DNA from 4 places in the Paucidesulfovibrio gracilis DSM 16080 genome. Region 1 is predicted to be linked to each of the others. Evidence: predicted binding sites of a transcription regulator. Region 1 holds the regulator's gene; each other region holds the start of a gene.
The links. The regulator sigma-54, encoded in region 1, starts transcription at its own class of promoters, with help from an activator protein. The targets are predictions, from matches to a motif close to CTGGCACGGNNNNTGCTT.
Positions count from the first base shown of each region.

Region 2: a site for sigma-54 is predicted at 2,206-2,223, ahead of B5D49_RS09380 (flagellar hook protein FlgE). Genes of this name have one in related genera too.
Region 3: a site for sigma-54 is predicted at 2,159-2,176, ahead of B5D49_RS03335 (motility associated factor glycosyltransferase family protein). Genes of this name have one in related genera too.
Region 4: a site for sigma-54 is predicted at 1,783-1,800, ahead of B5D49_RS01245 (ammonium transporter). Genes of this name have one in related genera too.

Region 1 is NZ_FUYC01000003.1:284,792-288,243, reverse strand. It holds gene B5D49_RS05635 (PTS sugar transporter subunit IIA) at 1-435, opposite strand, end outside; gene hpf (ribosome hibernation-promoting factor, HPF/YfiA family) at 438-971, opposite strand; gene rpoN (RNA polymerase factor sigma-54) at 1,010-2,425, opposite strand; gene lptB (LPS export ABC transporter ATP-binding protein) at 2,693-3,418, opposite strand; gene lptA (lipopolysaccharide transport periplasmic protein LptA) at 3,421-3,452, opposite strand, start outside.
Region 2 is NZ_FUYC01000008.1:47,209-50,660, forward strand. It holds gene B5D49_RS09380 (flagellar hook protein FlgE) at 565-2,136, opposite strand; gene B5D49_RS14875 (hypothetical protein) at 2,324-2,485, shown strand; gene B5D49_RS09385 (hypothetical protein) at 2,651-3,082, shown strand; gene B5D49_RS09390 (hypothetical protein) at 3,079-3,345, shown strand; gene B5D49_RS09395 (hypothetical protein) at 3,345-3,452, shown strand, end outside.
Region 3 is NZ_FUYC01000002.1:239,129-242,580, reverse strand. It holds gene B5D49_RS03340 (cysteine synthase) at 1-2,079, opposite strand, end outside; gene B5D49_RS03335 (motility associated factor glycosyltransferase family protein) at 2,212-3,452, shown strand, end outside.
Region 4 is NZ_FUYC01000001.1:271,648-275,099, forward strand. It holds gene B5D49_RS01235 (3-dehydroquinate synthase II family protein) at 1-333, opposite strand, end outside; gene B5D49_RS01240 (2-amino-3,7-dideoxy-D-threo-hept-6-ulosonate synthase) at 348-1,148, opposite strand; gene B5D49_RS01245 (ammonium transporter) at 1,900-3,207, shown strand; gene B5D49_RS01250 (P-II family nitrogen regulator) at 3,257-3,452, shown strand, end outside.

The sequences.
Region 1 (3,452 bases):
CAGTTGCCAAAGGCCATCCTTGCCGTCCGCAGCCATAAGGTTGGCTCGGAAAGTCTGGTCCTTGAGCAGCCGTGATATGTGGGCGAGGATACGAAGATGCAATCCGGCCACCTGTTCCGGGGCCATTACAAGAAAAACGATATGGCAGGGGGCGTGGTCCAGGGATTCAAATTCGACCCCCTGGGGACTCCTGGCCACGGCCACCACTATTCGATCCAGGGCTTCAAGCTTGCCGTGAGGTATAGCGATACCATCCCCAATGCCTGTGGAACCGAGGCTCTCCCGGTCCATAAGAACCTGGACGGCTTGTTCAGTATCCAACTCCGGCATGGTGCTGGAGATGCACTCTACAATTTCACGGAGCACCTCCGCCTTTGAGGCGGAGGTCAGCTCCGGTATAATCAGTTGTTTGTTAAGATATTCGCCGAGTCTCATTGTTAGTTACCAGGATCAATCAATCCGTAATCGCCGCCTTTGCGACGGTAAATGACGTTAATTCCCTCGGTTTCAGCATTGCGAAACACGAGGAACTCGAACTTGAGCGAATCGAGCTGCATCGCCGCTTCCTCAACGGACATGGGCTTTGGCTCATAATTATCCGTACCGGTGATGGTCGGAGCGGCGCCGCCATCGGCCAAAGTAAAGTACTCGGTTCGCACATCCCGCGCTGCCTTGCGGCGCTTATCCTTCATCTTCTCGCGCACTTTACGCAGCTGGGCCTCCAGCTTGTCAACCACGCAATCAATGGTGGCATACATATCCGGAGACTGCTCAAAAGCCGAGATATGGATGCTGTCCGCGTTCAAGACCACATCAGCCTGCTGGCGGGTTTTTTCCACGGCCAAGTTGACCTGAAGATCGGACTCGTCCGAATCTTGAATGAACTTGGAAACCTTGTCGAACCGCTTGGCAGCATACTCCTTGAGGTGGGGAGAGGGGTCGAAATTCTTAAAGTTGAAACTGATGTTCATGCACAATCCTCCTTGGAGTAGAGGTTGAGTGGGCAATGTTATAAAATCTGCTTGCGCTTCGAAGACGAGGGGATATCCATAGCCGAACGGTATTTCGCAACGGTACGCCGCGCAATATTTACGTCCAGTTCAGCTTTGAGCATCTCGCCGATCGTTTCGTCGCTCAGCGGTTTCTTCGGATTTTCACCACTGATGAGTTGCTTAATCAGCGCCTTGACCGATTCCGAACCAACCTGAGTGCCGTCTCCCAGATCCAGAGCGCTGTTAAAGAAAAACTTCAGTTCAAATATCCCATGCGGTGTGGAGACATACTTGCTCGTCGTAATCCGGCTGACCGTGGATTCATGCATATTAATGTCTTCCGCCACGTCTTTAAGGATCAGCGGTTTGAGCTTGGCCACGCCCTGTTCGAAAAAATCACGCTGAAAACGGACAATACTCTCCATCACCTTATACAATGTTCGCTGCCGTTGATATAAACTTTTGAGCAGCCAGGCCGCGGATCGCATTTTGTCCTGAAAATATTCCTTATCCTTGCCGGTACAATTCCCAATATCGTCCATGTAGAACGAGTTGAGCGTCAAGCGGGGCAGTCCATCCTCATTCAGCACGATAACAAAATCATCACCATATTTATACACGAAGACATCCGGGCTGACATAATGCGGCTCCGTGCTGGAAAAACTCGCCCCGGGCATTGGATCTAGTTTTTGAATAACTTCAATATATTTCTTCAGTTTATCAAGACTGATCTTAAACTTTCTGGCTAACGGCTTATAGCGACGCTTCTCCAAATCTTCCAAATGCTGATCAACCAAGTCCAACAGGATGGGATCCGTATAATCAAAAAACTCAAGCTGGACCTTCAGGCACTCACGCGGTGATCTGGCCGCCACGCCCACCGGGTCCAGCCGCTGAATCCGCTGGATAACGCTTTCCACGGTTTCGGGATCAGACTCCACAAGCGCTAGCAAGTCCTGAACATCTGCCTGCAAATATCCCCGATCATCCAGATTCCCCAGAACGACATCACCAACGGCCAACTCTTCGTCGGTAAAGTTGGAAAGCCGCATCTGCCAATTTAGATGACCATGCAGGGAGGGTTTTGAGGCAAGCCGTGCTTCAAACGACAACCCCTCTTCGGGGATCTCTGCTTCACGGACCTGGGACTGCTTGGATGAGCTGGAGAACTCACCAATGTAATTTTCCCAATCAGCGTCACGCATCAACTCCGCCTGGGCATCCCCCTCCTCGCTCTCCTTGGATTGCGTATCTTCTGGTTGCGGGTCGTCGGCTTCCTTTTCATCAAGAAACGGATTTTCCAACAATTCCTGCTGTACGGATTCAAGCAATTCCAGGCGGGAAAGTTGCAGCAACTTGATGGCCTGCTGCAGTTGCGGCGTCATGACAAGTTGCTGACTGAGCTTGAGTTGTTGTCGTAATTCCAGTCCCATACTACCCATCGCCACGGCGCGCCGCATGAAACTCAAAAGAATCAACACGGGGCCGTCGGTTAGAAATGATATCCTTGCCTCTACTATCTCACAGATTAGCTACTCGCGCAAGGAATACATCTTAACATACTGAAAAAATAGAAATACGTCGCTTTGAGAGAGCGACATGAAAGAACTGTACCAACCTTCATGCAGGCTGTAAATCCACAACGACCAAAAAGCCGGACGAAAAAAGGAGGTAATGCGGAGATCAGGGAGGTAAAAGTATCAAAGGCAAAAATTTTCGCCGAGGTACACCTTTCGGGCCTTGGAGTCCTGAACAATCTCGTCAGGGGTGCCTTCCAGAATAATCGTCCCCTCGTACACCAAATATGCCCTATCGCAAATATTCAAAGTTTCTCGCACATTATGATCTGAAATTAAAATCCCGATCCCCATCTTCTTTAAAATCGAAATGATCTCCTGAATATCAATGACCGCAATGGGGTCAATCCCAGCAAACGGCTCATCGAGAAGAATAAACTTCGGATTCATAATCAGAGCACGAGCGATTTCCAGGCGGCGACGCTCCCCACCGGACAGAAACATGGCTTTTTGATGCGCCAGCTTGGTTATGTTGAACATGCGAAGCAGTTCGGCGGCCCGCTTGCGGCGCTGGGCCCGCTTCAGGGAGGTCTGCTCCAAAATGATCATAAGGTTTTCCAACACAGTGAGCTTACGAAAAACCGAACTCTCCTGCGGAAGATAGGACAGCCCCATGCGAGCTCGTTCATGCAAAGGAAGTCTGGTGATTGCACGAGAACCGAGGGAAACGGACCCGGAGTTGGGTTTGATGATGCCGGCAAGCATATAAAAAGTGGTTGTTTTACCCGCTCCGTTGGGACCAAGCAAGCCCACGACTTCTTTACGGGTCAAAGCCACATCCACCCCGTGAACCACTTCACGCTTGCCGTACCGTTTGGAAAGCCCGGTGGCCGAAAGCTGGTCGGGCATCTCTACGGTGCCTCCATGCCTTCCGGGGCAAACA
Region 2 (3,452 bases), on a different contig from region 1:
AGAATGAAACCGTGCTACGGACATCGTTGTTACGGAAATGATCTATACCACATATCGGTATTTAATACCGATGCGTTGAACATAATCCACCGTTTTGATTCCCGTCAACACGTTTCATTAAATTTTAGTGACGATTTTTATGTATTATTAGCGCATAAATAGAAAAGTATATCGCTGGAAAGCCTTTTCACTTCTTCTCTTACCATCGTTTTGGCACATGTCGTCTGTGCCATTATTTTTTTCTTCGTTTCATATAATGGTACATTGCACGCTTCGCGCAATATCCACATGCACATTTTAAATCTTTTTTCGTGTCACTGTATCGCTTTTTCTATTTCAAAAACCGCAAAATAACCTCTGGCGCGCCGAACAATCGCACCTCACCGGCCCGAATTTTTTTCGGGTCATTGAAGCGCCTGCCCAGAATCCGGAAACACACCACACAGCAAGACGCCCCGGATGCATGGCGCTTCCGGGGCGTCGGTCAACACAAGCTACCTGGCCGGTAAAAACGCAACGCAGCCGTGCGTTTTTCACCAGCCGGGCAAGTGCGCTTGTCTCGCGCTATCGCTTGATGCCGATGGTGGTGTTCAAAATGGAATCCGAGGTGGTGATCACCTTGGTATTGCTTTGGAATCCCCGCTGGGTCACGATCATCTTGGCGAACTGGTCCGCCATGTCCGCGTTGGATGTCTCCAGGGAGTTGCCGTACACGGAACCCCGGCCCTCCTCGCCGGCAAAACCGGCCAGGGCATCTCCGGAATCCGGACTGGCGGAGAACAGATTGCTCCCCTCGCGTCGCAGGCCGTACTCGCTGTTGAATCGGTACAGCCCCACCTGGTACAACTTCTCGCTCTTCCCGTTGCTGAACTGGCCGACCACAAACCCCTTTTCGTCCACATTCAGGGCGCGTAAATACCCTTCGGCATAGCCATCCTGCCGCGCCGCCGATGTCATGGAACCCAGCTCATAGTTGGTCGTGGCCATGGCGTTTTTGCCCGGCGTGGCCATACTGCCCAGATTGGCTACATTCCGCCCTACCTCGGCGGCCGAAGCCGGCATGCCCCCGGCCCAGGATGCCGACGACGTGCTTAGCCCCATGTCCAGGCCGATTTCCTGGGCCTGCGCCCCATTGAACTGGAGGTTGAACGTGGGAACGCCGTCCCCGTTGAACGCGGCCGGTGTCCAGTTGCTGAGCACCGAGGGGTCGCCCCCGGTCAGGGAAAAGGCGCTCTGGCCCGTCAGTTCCCCATACTTGTTAAAGGTCAGCACGCCCGTTCCCACCAGACCGGCACCGGATGTGCCGGCCGCCGCGGAACCGTCCTCAGACGGTGGCATGGTCACCACGTATTCCCAATACTGGTTCGCGGGTGCCGCGTTGCTCACCGTGGCCGTGTCCACCGGGTCGAACCGCACGGTAAGATTATGGGCAGCCCCGTTTTCATCATAGACCTTCAAATTTGTTTCGTACCCTGGAGCCGGGGTCAACGGTTCCTCGTTCAACCCGTTCCAGGCCGAAGCCATGGAGAAAAACGGGTTCGAGGGATCCGTGTGCGCGTCCACAGTGGCGAAATCCAGGTTGGTATTCAGTACGGCAGAGGTGGTGGCCCGCGGTGCGGACACAACTGCGGGAACAGTCTCCCCGTTGACGTCGATTTCCTGGAACGGCAACCGGATGTCTTCCATGCTGCCCACGGCTCCGGTTTCCCTGTCCACGGCCCCGCCCTGCACGCGGTACCCCTGGGGAGTGAGCAGGTAGCCCTGCTTATCAAAGCGGAACACACCGGAACGCGTAAAATATTGATTGCCGTCCTCGGGATTCACCACACCAAAAAATCCATGCCCGGCCACCGCCATATCCGTGGCTGTGTTGGAAGGCTCAAAGGATCCCTGGATGAAACTGGTACGCACCTCGGCAACGCCCACGCCCATGCCCTTTTGCGAGATATGCACCGCGCTTTCGCCCCGCCGGTTGGATCCACAGGCCATCTGCTCGCTGATGAGCGTCTGAAAATGGGTTTCCGCTCGTTTATACCCGGAGGTATTCACGTTCGCGAGGTTGTTGCCGATCACGGCCATCCGCTGGCCGTGACTGATCAACCCCGTGGATCCGATGAAGAGCGATGAAAATGCCATGACGACTCCTTCCGTTCCTTTCAACCGGGGGCAACGCAGCCACCGGCAAAAAATTCCCCACCGGGAAGAAAGCAACGGACGTGCCAAAACCATAGCCCCCGTTGACACAACACTCAGGCGCAGGTAGTGGGCGTGTCATGGGTTCCCGCCCGATAACGCGGACACATGAAGCAACGGGGGTTCGTTCATGAAACATCTTTTTACCCGCTATGATGCGCTGGCCCTGGCCGTGGTTCTCGCGGTGGCGCTTTTTTGCCTGCGCTACTCCCAGGCCGTGGAGCAGGCACCGGGCAGCCCGCTGGGCCACATGATGGACAATTTTCTGCGGCTGTCGAGGCTCATAGGCTGAGCGTTTGCTCCGGCTCCCTCAACACGGTCCGCCTTTTCCACCATCCTTGTCCTCCAGCCCTGTCAAGGGGGCTTTTTCATCCTTTTGCCGCACGTTGTGCTTCCGTTTTCATCCTGCGCCTTTTTCCCGGGCTAGGATGCGGCAAACACAACAAGGAGGACGACTATGGCAATTCCTATCGTGGGTGCGGTGGCCGGGCTGCTTTCCCTGGTGGTGGACGGAGTGCGCGAGCACTTGCGCGGCCGACGGGAAATCCGGCGCGCCGTGGTCAAAAACAAGGTCCGGCTGGCCCAGTCCAGTCAGGAGTTCAACCAGGCCTGGGAGATGAAGCAGCTTGAAAACGCAGGCTGGAAAGACGACGTGCTGTTCTACGCCTGGCTCGCGTTTTTCATCTGGTCCGGTTTCGATCCCCAGGGTGCGGACCAGGTGCTCCAGGCCTGGAGCAATCTTCCCGAATGGTTTCTCCAGGTCACGTTTTGGATTGTGGCCGCGGTGCTCGGGGTTAAAAAAATCGGCGACTACCTGCCCGCCACGGTGCGCGGCGTGCGTCGCGCCCTGGCCCGGGAATCCCGATCCGATTCCGGGGGTCCGGCATGAGCGGCGCATCCTGGCAACTGGACCGGCGCATCAACCTGGCCACACTGGTATCCCTCGGCTCCTGCCTGCTCATGGCCCTGGCCGCCGGTGCCGGGCTTGGAGCACGGTTGCAGGTCATGGAGGAAAAACTCTGCACCCTGGAGGAACGGGTTCACGAAACCCGGCGCACCGCAGTGAAGGTGGAACGCATTGAGGAGCGGGTCGCGGGCATCCAGGAAATGCTGGTGGACATCCGCTCGGAACTGCGGCGGAGGCGTGGATAATGGCCCGCCCACCCGCCTGGACCCGCCAGCGACGCGCCGCGTTTTTGGAGGCATTGGCCCTGCGGGGCAACGTGACCTGGGCCGCGCACCAGGCAGGCATTTCCCGC
Region 3 (3,452 bases), on a different contig from region 1:
CCGCAGGCAGACCTTGGCCGCGGCTCCTGTGAGCCGTCCCGAAGATTCGAGCTGGTGAACGTCCTTCACAAACTTGAACAGGGCAGGCCAGAAGCGGTGCAGGGACAAATCATTGTCCACAGCTTCGGAAAGCCCGGTCTTGAGGTCGAACACGGCCTGTTGCGCGGGTTGGGGAACATCGTCCCCCGCCGCGGCCTGAGCCAGCGCCAGGGTCGCGGCCGCATCCTGCACGCGCCGCCAGTTGCGCGCCCACATGCCCACAGCCTGCAATGTGGCGGTCTGGGTTTTGTGGTAGGATCCGGAAAGCAGCCACATACGCAGGGCCAGGGGATGCCCGGCCTCCTGGAGCAAATCCTCAAACCGCAGTCCGTCTTCCACCACGGTCTGCTGCCCCAGCATCCAGGCCTGGACCTCGCGTCCGGCCACGGACCAGATGGCGCGCAAATTTTCCAGATGCGGAAAACTCTGGGATTCATCCGCCAAGAACACGTCCACGGAAGGCAACGCCGCAAAACCGGCCGCAGCCACCTGAAGGAACCACGTGGGACGCACGTTGCCCCAGGAGGTTTCCAGTACCTCGCCCTCCTTGAGATCCTGGAGGCTGGCGCGCTTGAGCAGGGTGAAGTCCAGAGGGTTGGCCTTCACATAATCGTCCAGGTCCACGGTCTTGCCTGCGGAAATCTTGTCCACATCCTGCAAGGCCATGGCGCCGTAGCGATCATCGCGCAACACGTCGAAATACACGCTGCGAAGTTTTTCATAAGCCAAGCCCTTTTCCGTGAGCTTGCGCGTCAGGGCCACGCTCTGCTCCGAGAACTCGGAAGCCAACGGAAAAGCCGTCTGCGGACGGACCCCGAACAGGGCGGCCCGTTCCTGGATGCCCGCACGCACGGCCTTGGCGTGTCCGGCCCGGCTGCGGCCCGCTTCGCGGGCTGCGCGCATGGCGCGATCGTCCAGGTCCATCAGGCCCACGGCGGCATGTACGTCTGCACCGCGTTCTTCCAACGCCCGCGCCAGCACGTCCAACAGCACCACCCGCCGCCAGGCTCCCAGCTCCTCCGGCTCGTCCAGACTCGGTCCCACCACATACAGGCCGCGTTTGCCCGATGCCGTGACATCCACATCCTTGGCCGTGGCCGCGTTGCGAAGGGCCAATCCTTTAACTGCGCCGGCGGAAAACAGCGGAGTGGAGAGATAGCGCTCCCCGGAATCCGGAAAAATGGTCACGATGTGGCCTGATTCGCCTTTTTCGGACAGCTCCCGGGCCAGCTCCACGCTGGCGGCCAGGGCCGCGCCCGAACTCATGCCCGCGAAAATGCCCTCTTCCCGGGCCAGACGCAGGCAGTACTCAAAGGCAGCGTCGTCATCCACGCGAACGACCCGGTCCGGCACATGCTTGTCCCAGATGCCCGGAGGGTAGGACTCATGCATATTCTTGAGTCCCTGAATCTTATGCCCGGCATGCGGCTCCACGCCCACAACCTGGACGCTCGGATTCATTTCCCGCATCCGTTTGGTGATGCCCATGCAGGTTCCGGTGGTCCCCAGGGCCACCACCACATGGGTGACCTCGCCCTTGGTCTGCTCCCAGATTTCCAGCCCCGTACCCAGGTAGTGGGCCTCAATGGAGGCGGGGTTGTTGAACTGATCCATGAGCAAATATTTTTCAGGCTCTTCGCGGGCCATGCGGTAGGCTTTTTCAATGGCGCCATCCGTTGAGAGATGCCCGGGCGTGAGCAGAATGTTCGCACCGTAGGCCCGCACAATCATCTTGCGTTCCTCGGAAGCGCGCTCGCTCATGAGCAGGGTCAGCTTGTACCCCTTGACCGCGGCCACCATGGCCAGGCCAATGCCGGTATTCCCGCTGGTCGCCTCAATGATGGTCTTTTCCGGGGTCAGTTCTCCCGAGCGCTCCGCGGCCTCGATCATGGTCAGGGCCACGCGGTCCTTGATGGAGCCGCCCGGGTTCACGCATTCGGTCTTGGCCAGAATTTTGACGTCGGACCGATACGGATTCAGCCGGTTGATTTCCACAAGAGGGGTGTTGCCGATGCGTGAGAGAACGTCCTTATAAATCATTGCGCCACTCGTTGTTCCAATGCTTTTGTGTTGATCGCCGGGTTGAGATGTACGGTAAATCCGCATGGCCCGCAAGAAGCTTGCACGATCCTTGCAAAGTGGGTTGCCAGAACCCGGAACAAGGACGATATCATGACGCTGCTTCCCCATCTTGACAAAAATCTCACGGCCATTCGCCAACGCATGCCTGAACTGGCCCGCTGGCTGGACGCACAGCCCCAGGCCCACGATGGGCTGGTTCGCGCCGCTGAAGAGCGCATCTTTACCAACCGCTGGGAGCTGTTGGACCTGCGCCTCCCGGACGGCAAGGGCATGTTCGAGTCCATGCCCCCGGCCCCCTTATATAAGGACTGGATCCCCCAGGACAAGGCCGCCACCGGTGCCAGCATCGTCGTGGGCTGCAACCTGGGCTACGGGATCAACCACCTCTGCACCAACACGCCCCTTTCACACAAGGTGATCGTTCTGGAACCGGACCCGGTGCAGCTCTATTGCTGCCTCGGCCAAACCGATTACGAACCGGCCTTTGATGCCAAAAAGCTCCACTTCCTGCCGCCGGACGACACCTACATCGCGGGAGTGGTCCAAAATTTGGATCTCCAGTTCTTGTATGGCCGCATCCACCTGCGGCAAGACCTGCCCTCCAGCCAAATTTCCAGCCTTTATTCCCAGTGGGTGCAAAAGGTGCGCGGACGCTTGGAAAACTTTTCCGTGGAGCTGAACACCTTGCGCTACCGGCAGGATGTGATGGTCGGCAACGAGTTGAAAAACTTCCGCCGGGCCATGGCCGAAGGCAGCCTCAGCCCGCTACGGGACGCCGCCAAGGGACTCAATGCCGTCATTCTGGGCGCAGGACCATCCCTGGAACAATTCGCCCCGGAATTGGTAAAAAACCCGGGCAACGTACTCTACGCCACATCGCTCCAGACCCTGCCCGCTCTTCAGCGGTTCGGACTCACTCCCCATTTCTGCCTGGCTCTGGACTTCAACGACCACATGCTCAAGCTGTATTCCCGGCTGGACATGCGCGCCGCACGAGACGTACCCCTGATCTATTCCACCAAGGTGGATCCCCGCGTGGTGGAAGCCTACCCCGGTCCCACCATTCCGCTCTGGACCCTGGGCGGCATGGCTACCTTCGTGTTGCAGGAAAAGGAACTGGTGCTGGACGCAGGCGGCAACGTGAGCATCGCCCTGATCCGCCTGCTGCGCTGGGCCGGAATCCAGGGAATCACGCTGGTGGGGCAGGATTTTGCCTGGAAGGAAGGGGCCACCCATGTCAAGGGCCACCACGCCCACAACCCCAACCATGCCTTTAATCCCAAGATTCACGAACGGATCGCCAACCTGGAAGGGGAAACCGTGATTTCCTC
Region 4 (3,452 bases), on a different contig from region 1:
ACCGGCGGCCAGGCGCGCCCGCTCCAGGGAGCCGACCTCCACCACCACGTCGTCCTGCTGCGCCAGGATGTTTTCCAGGGGGATGATTTCCCACCCCTCGGCCAGGACCACGGCTTCCCCGCCGCGCATCCGGTCCACGGCCTCCTCTTCAGCGGTTTTATCCGTGATGGAGACCACCGGCATGGCCGACTCGGACACGACTTCCACCCGGCCCAGGGACAACACGTCGTCCACGCGCTCCGGTTCGGTAAGGACCGCGTCCACGCCCGATTCGAGCGCCAGGGTCACCAGGTGTTTGTCAAACGGCACAGCCTTGAAAATGATACGTTTCATGAATCCCGCTCGCTTTACTTTCCGTCCACCAAGGCCACGGCCTCGTCCACCTGCATGTCCTCATGTACCACCATGGACAACGCCTGCACCAGCTTGGTCACCCGGGGGTGCTGGAACACGTTGCGCCCCACGGAAAGACCAGCTCCGCCGGCCATCAGAGAATCACGAACCATCTGTAAGAATTCTCCGGTGCTGTCCATTTTCGGACCGCCCGCAATAACCACGGGGATGCAGCATGCGCCCGTCACCCGGGAGAAGCTGTCGGGATCCCCGGTGTAATTCACTTTGACCACATCCGCGCCCAGTTCCGTTCCCACGCGTGCGCAATGCGCCACAACGGCTGGATCGTACTCGTCCTTCACCTTGGGTCCGCGGGCGTAGACCATGGCCAGAAGCGGCATGCCCCAGCGGGCCGCGTCCGTGGCCACCCGGCCCACATCGCGAAGCATGTCGGTTTCGTTGTCGTCCCCCAGGTTCAGATGCACGCTTACGGCATCCGCCCCCAGGCAGACCGCATCCTCCACCGAGGCCACCAGTCCCTTGTAGTTGGGCCGGGGGGAAAGACAGGTGGAGGCGGACAAGTGGACGATCAGTCCCACATCACGCCCTTCGGCACGGTGGCCGCAGCGCACGTTGCCCTTGTGCTCCAGCACGGCATTGGCTCCGCCTTCCACCACGCGGCTCACGGCCTCGCGCATGTCCTCAATGCCCTCAATGGGTCCCACCGTGACGCCATGGTCCATGGGAACCACGATGGTTCGGTGGGTGTTGCGGTTGAAGATCCGCTCCAGCCGGATGGCTTTTCCAATATGCATAATCCTGCTCCGTAGTGTTGCGGACCGAGGCACCGGGACCATGAAACAAACAAAGGGCCACCGGCATTTTGCCAGCGGCCCTTTGAAGAGATTCACCTGATGATACTGTACGTTAGGCTACAACTCTCCCGTGACCGCTGACGCGGGTAAACCAATACCAAAAATAAAAGGAGGCGAACACGCCGAGGTCTTTGTGAGAGTTCATGCTTTTTGGCTACTGAAGCTCCTTAAAGCTGTCAACCATTTTTTTTCGTTCATCACATACAGTATGTGTGGGAACATTTTTTTCTTCGGCGGACTGGAGCACCGTGCGCCCATTCCGACATATTCAGAACACGTCCTTCAAGATCCCACGGGTCCGTGGGAACGTAAACCACCCCACGCGCACCCCACACCCCACGTTTTGTCATCGGTTCTTTTTTGAGGGCAAAAAAAAGGACGATACCGCCTACTTTTGTATCCACCTTCCATGCACCTACCCCGATTGTCACGCTGGGAGGAAAATAGTTCAAATTAACTTTTTTGTAAATTTACAAGTTTTATAGACTAAATTTCTACGTAAATTTGACAATTTTGAAATATTTTGTCTTGACGTAAAACCTGTTTCTTCAATAATTCCAGAGAGGTGCCAACTTTGGCACGGTCACTGCTTATCTCGATCCGTCTACAACGCAATTTTCAACAGAAGGAGCTTTTCATGTCAACCGAGTATCCCGATTCCCGCAAGCGCCGCATCACCGCGCTCCCGGGCATGCTGGCCCTGGCGCTGACCCTCGTCCCCGGCCTCGCCCTGGCACAGGACGCGCCTGAGCTGCTCACCCAGGACAATGCCAACATCCTCTGGACCCTCATCGCGGCCATCCTGGTCATGTTCATGCAGGCCGGGTTCGCCTGCGTGGAATGCGGCTTCACGCGCGCCAAAAGCGCCGGCAACATCATCATGAAAAACTTTTTGGACTTCGGTGCCGGACAGATCGTCTTCTACTTTCTCGGATTCGGTCTCATGTTCGGCACCGGCTCCAGCCTGCTCGGACTCTCCAATTTCGGACTGAGCGGCGTGGCCGATGCGGACCTGCCCTGGTCATACACTTTCTGGTTCTTCCAGTCCGTGTTTGCGGCCACTGCGGCCACCATCGTTTCCGGCGGCATTGCCGAGCGCACCAAGTTCGGAACCTACGTACTGGTCTCCCTGGTGGTTACGGGCGTGATCTACCCCATTTCCGGACACTGGGCCTGGGGCAGCCTTTACGGTGACGCGGGCTGGCTCGAATCCACCTTCTCCGTGGCCTTCTGCGACTTTGCCGGTTCCTCCGTGGTTCACTCCGTAGGCGGCTGGCTCGCCCTGGCCGGCGCCCTGGTCGTGGGACCGCGCATCGGTAAGTACGACAACGACGGCAAGGCCCGCGCCATCCCCGGCCACAACATCCCCCTGGCCGCCCTTGGCGTGTTCATCCTCTGGTTCGGCTGGTTCGGCTTCAACCCCGGCTCCACCACCACGGCGGATTCGAGCATCGGTCTCATCGCCATGAACACATCCCTGGCCGCTGCGGCCGGATCCCTGGCTGCCCTGGCTGTGTCCTGGCTGCGCTTCGGCAAGCCCGACATGTCCATGACCATGAACGGCTCCCTGGCGGGTCTGGTGGGCATTACCGCTCCCTGCGCCACGGTGCTTCCCGGTTCCGCGATCCTCATCGGTCTGGTGGCCGGCGCCCTGGTGGTGCTCTCCATCGAATTCATCGACAAAGTGCTGCGGATCGACGATCCGGTCGGCGCGGTTTCCGTGCACGGCGTGTGCGGTGCCTGGGGAACCCTGGCCTGTGGGTTGTTCAACACGGACGGCGGCCTCTTCTTCGGCGGCGGTCTGGCCCAGCTCGGCGTCCAGGTCGTGGGTGTGGCAGTGTTCTTTGTCTGGGCCTTTGGAACCGGTCTGATCACCTTCACCGTACTCAAGAAGCTCATGGGCCTGCGCGTGAGCGAGGAAGAGGAACGCAAGGGGCTGGACATCTCCGAACACGGCTCCGAAGCCTACAGCGGCTTCCAGATCTTCACCGTGGAATAGCCCGCTCCAGAAAAGACAACCCGTCCAACCAGCAAGGAGGACACAGCTCATGAAACTCGTGATCGCTTATATCCGCCCAGAGCAGCTCACCCAGGTGAAGCAGGCGCTCTACGCCGAAGGATTCTATTCCATCTCCGTGACCAACATCCTCGGGTCCGGTCGGCAAAAGGGCTTCACCGAAACCTATCGCGGCGTGCCCATGGAAGTGAACCTGCTCAAAAAGGTACGAATCGAACTTGGACTGC